DNA from 2 places in the Buttiauxella sp. genome. Region 2 is predicted to be linked to the other one. Evidence: predicted binding sites of a transcription regulator. Region 2 holds the regulator's gene; the other holds the start of a gene.

Region 1 (2,419 bases), on a different contig from region 2:
GGTCTGCAGTGCTCACGCCGGTATAGATAAGAATCAACAGAAGTACAAAAGCGCCGGATTTTAATAACATACTTGTCATGGTGAATCGCTTCCTGGCTCATGAGGAGCCCTTTCAGGCTCCTCAAATTTGAATTAGTTTGTAGGGTGGATAAGCGCTAGCGTCATCCACCATTTTCGCCAGTTTTGTCGGATGACGCTGCCGCTTATCCGACCTACGATTAGAGTTAGTAAAGCAGACGAGCGCGAATAGTACCCGGAATCGCCTTCATTGATTTCAGCGCTGCTTCAGCTACGTCTTCTTCCGCATCGACATCAATAACGACATAACCCATTTGCGGAGTGGTTTGCAGATACTGTGCCGCGATGTTGATGCCCTGCTCGGCAAAAATCTGGTTCAGCGCGGTCAAAATACCCGGACGGTTTTCGTGAATGTGCAGCAAACGGCTGGTGCTTCCACCGTGCAACGGCAGAGAAACCTCAGGGAAGTTCACCGCAGACAAGGTAGAACCGTTATCAGAGTATTTCGCCAGCTTGCCAGCCACTTCCAGACCGATGTTTTCCTGCGCTTCCTGAGTTGAACCCCCAATGTGCGGTGTCAGGATAACGTTATCGAACTCGCACAGTGGCGAAGTGAATGGATCGCTGTTGGTCGCAGGCTCGGTTGGGAATACGTCGATAGCAGCCCCCGCCAGATGTTTACGCGCCAGCGCATCACACAGAGCAGGAATATCTACAACCGTACCGCGTGCGCAGTTGATCAGTAACGCGCCTGGTTTCATCAATGCCAGTTCATTGGCACCAATCATGTTCCTGGTGGAGGCGTTTTCTGGCACATGCAAACTCACCACATCACTCATGTTGAGCAAGTCAGAAAGGTGCTGAACCTGGGTTGCGTTACCCAGCGTCAGTTTGTTCTCAATATCGTAGAAATAGACGTGCATCCCAAGCGCTTCAGCCAGAATACCCAACTGAGTCCCGATGTGGCCGTAGCCAATGATGCCTAACTTTTTACCGCGCGCTTCGTAAGAGCCCACCGCCAGCTTATTCCACACACCACGGTGTGCTTTGGCGTTAGCTTCTGGCACGCCACGCAGCAGTAACAGCAACTGGCCGATAACCAGTTCTGCGACAGAGCGCGTGTTAGAGAACGGGGCATTAAACACTGGCACGCCACGTTTAGCGGCAGCATCCAGATCGACCTGGTTAGTACCAATACAGAAACAGCCCACAGCCACCAGCTTTTCAGCCGCTGCCAGAACATCTTCAGTTAAATTAGTACGGGAACGCAGACCGATGAAATGCGCATCACGGATCGACTCTTTCAGGGCATCGCTGTCCAGCGCGCCTTTATGGTATTCGATGTTGGTATAGCCTGCTGCGCGAAGGTTATCCACGGCTTTCTGGTGTACGCCTTCCACCAGCAGGAATTTAATCTTGTCTTTATCCAGTGATACTTTTGCCATTTCCCGACCCTATTTTTAGTACTGTTGTTGTGCTGTGTGATAAGACACCCTTCTGCCAAAATATCAAAATTTACGGGCGGGGCAATATAAACGATTGCGTGGTCGACTAAGCAAAAAAGGAATAAGCCGCCATGGGTAGCACAAAATTCTAAAGAGGAGAGAGAACCAGGAATGAATAGCAGGCAGTTGTCAGGAATGTGACATATGTCACCAAATTTGGCGTTAGATTATTTTGTCATTTTTTATGCGGGTATGGGGCGCTTGTCACGCCCCAACCAGATCATTTCACAATGGTTTTCACGCCATCGGCAGTACCAATCAACGCAACATCTGCACCACGGTTAGCAAACAGCCCCACGGTGACGACGCCCGGCAAGCCGTTAATCGCATTTTCCAGCGCGATAGGTTCAACAATGCTGAGGCCGTAAACATCAAGAATGATGTTGCCGTTATCGGTTACCACACCCTGACGGTATTCAGGACGACCGCCCAGTTTGACCAGTTCACGGGCCACGCAGCTACGCGCCATTGGGATCACTTCTACCGGCAATGGGAAGTTACCCAGGATACCCACCTGCTTGGACGCATCAGCGATACAAATAAACTTCTCTGCCACAGACGCGATGATCTTTTCGCGGGTGAGTGCTGCACCGCCGCCTTTGATCATTTGCATCTGGCCGTTGATCTCATCTGCACCATCTACATAGATCCCAAGCGTATCGACTTCGTTAAGATCGAAAACCGGGATACCCAGGCTTTTCAGTTTGGCGGTGGAAGCGTCGGAGCTAGAAACGGCACCATCAATCTGATGTTTGATAGTCCCCAGAGCATCAATAAAGTGCGCGGCGGTTGAGCCGGTACCTACACCAACGATACTGCCCGGTTGCACGTATTGTAATGCTGCCCAGCCGACTGCTTTTTTCAGTTCATCCTGCGTCATGGTTATTTGCCTGTGC
Region 2 (2,419 bases):
TTTGAAGGTTGCATATTATTCTCTTGATTTAACGTGCAGGTTAATTACGGCGAGAGTGTACGGAGTGCAATTACGCTTGTGAAACGCTAATATTTGTAGGTTGCGTTCAAAAATTTTGTGAGCAAAGAAATGTGGTCAGAATACTCGCTGGAAGTCATAGATGCGGTGGCGCGCAATGGTAGCTTTAGTGGTGCAGCCCAGGAGTTACACCGCGTTCCGTCTGCCATTAGTTATACGGTGCGGCAACTTGAAGACTGGTTAGCCGTTCCGCTGTTCGAACGGCGGCACCGCGATGTGGAATTAACCCCCGCTGGCGTCTTTTTTCTCAAAGAAGGCCGCTCTGTTATCAAAAAAATGATGACGACACGGCAACAGTGCCAGCAGATCGCAAATGGATGGCGCGGACACCTGGCTATTGCGGTTGATAACATTGTTAAACCGGAGCGAACGCGGCAACTGGTGCTGGATTTTTATCGCCATTTTCCGGACATCGAACTGCGTATCTTCCAGGAAGTGTTCAACGGTGTGTGGGATGCGCTGGCGGATGGGCGTGTCGAAGTGGCGATTGGGGCGACTCAGGCGATTCCTGTTGGGGGGCGTTATGCTTTCCGCGATATGGGAACCTTGAGCTGGCGTTGTGTGGTGGCTTCCACACATCCACTAGCACAGCGCGGTGGGACGCTAAGCGATGATGACCTGCGTGACTGGCCATCGCTGGTGCTTGAAGATACTTCGCGTTCATTGCCTAAACGCATTACCTGGCTTTTGGATAACCAACGCCGGGTGGTGGTGCCTGACTGGCAGTCCGGTTCGGATTGTTTGAGCGCGGGTTTGTGTATCGGCATGGTGCCACTGCATATCGCCAGACCGTGGCTGGCTTCCGGGCAATGGAGCGAGTTAACGCTCGATAATCCTTTTCCTGACGCAGCATGCTGCCTGACCTGGCGGCAAAACGATGCATCGCCCGCATTGGCCTGGTTGTTAGATTATCTTGGGGATAGCGAGACGATGAATCAGGAATGGTTGCAGGAGCCTGAATAAATCAGGCTCCACGAACGGATTTCTCAGGTCGGATAAGCGCAGCGTCATCCGACATTAACTTAACGGCGATAGTCGCGGAACGGACCGTCGGCCACTGAACGGCGTTCAATCAGACGTGGATGCACTTCAATGGACTGCGACTCTTCGCGTTTGTTGACGATCCTGTCCAACAGCATGTTAAACGCTGTTTCACCCAGCGAATCTTTCGGCTGGTGGATGGTGGTTAGTGCCGGTGAGAAGAAACGCGCGTTACGCACGTTGTCATAACCGATAATGGAAATATCCTGCGGCACGCGCAGTCCCATTTCATCAGCGGCACAAATTGCGCCCATCGCCATGATATCGCCTCCACAGAAGACGGCGGTAGGGCGTTGAGGCTGGCCGATGATCTGCTGCATCGCGCGGTAACCCGATTCAGGTTCAAAGTCACCCTGAACAATCCAGTTATCTGGAATAGAAATACCCGCTTCTTCCAGCGCTTTCATAAAGCCTGCGTGGCGACCGCCGCCAGTGTTACGTTCCATCTGACCTGGGATCGCACCAATTTCGCGGTGACCGCGTTCAATCAGATAACGACCCGCCAGGTAACCACCGTGGAAGGCATTATCCACTACCGAGTCGGTGAAATCGGCCCGCGCTTCGCCCCAGTCCATCACCACCATCGGGATGTGACGGTACTCTTCAAGCATGGAGAGCAAGGATTCTGGATATTCAGAGCACATCACCAACAGGCCATCGACACGTTTTTGCGCCATCATTGATAAGTAAGCGCGCTGTTTTTCAAAGTTATTGTGTGCGTTACCCAAAATCAGGGTGTAGCCTTTTTCAAAGCAGCTATTTTCCACCGCTTCGATGATCTCGGCAAAATAAGGTGCTTCGCTGGAAGTGGCAAGCAGACCAATCGTTTTGGTGTGATTAACTTTCAGGCTTCGTGCTACCGCGCTTGGCGAGTAGTGCAATTCTTTAATTGCAGCCCAAACCGCGTTGCGTGTCTCTTCCGCCACAAAACGGGTTTTGTTAATCACATGTGATACGGTTGTAGTGGAAACGTTTGCGCGCTTCGCCACGTCCTTGATTGTCGCCATTAAATTTCACTCCGGGCCATATCGTAAACCCCTGATTACTAATGTGTTAAACGTTTGCGTACGCTGACTCCAAAGGCAACATGGTGGTTGCGGGTATGCCGGGATTGCGACATAAAACGGGAGGAGGGCATTGAATTGACGATACGCAATAAATTAGCGAGGGATTTTGGCCTATCCAGGGGAAAAGTGGAAGAGGGAAAATGGATATCAGGTTAAAACCTGGAGGATTTTTATCTCTGATTGTGGGAAAATCACCCGGACACACCGATTGTATGCCCAAATCAGTTCGATTT

What was found. The regulator PurR, encoded in region 2, represses purine synthesis genes. The targets are predictions, from matches to a motif close to CANGCAAACGTTTGCNTG.
Region 1: serA (phosphoglycerate dehydrogenase) is a predicted target of PurR. The motif match lies at 1,547-1,564, and genes of this name have one in related genera.

Annotation. Positions count from the first base shown of each region.
Region 1 is NZ_JBAVHX010000008.1:73,723-76,141, reverse strand. It holds gene WBL83_RS05740 (DUF2238 domain-containing protein) at 1-79, opposite strand, end outside; gene serA (phosphoglycerate dehydrogenase) at 225-1,463, opposite strand; gene rpiA (ribose-5-phosphate isomerase RpiA) at 1,744-2,403, opposite strand.
Region 2 is NZ_JBAVHX010000010.1:299,947-302,365, forward strand. It holds gene punC (purine nucleoside transporter PunC) at 1-14, opposite strand, end outside; gene punR (DNA-binding transcriptional activator PunR) at 130-1,041, shown strand; gene purR (HTH-type transcriptional repressor PurR) at 1,101-2,126, opposite strand.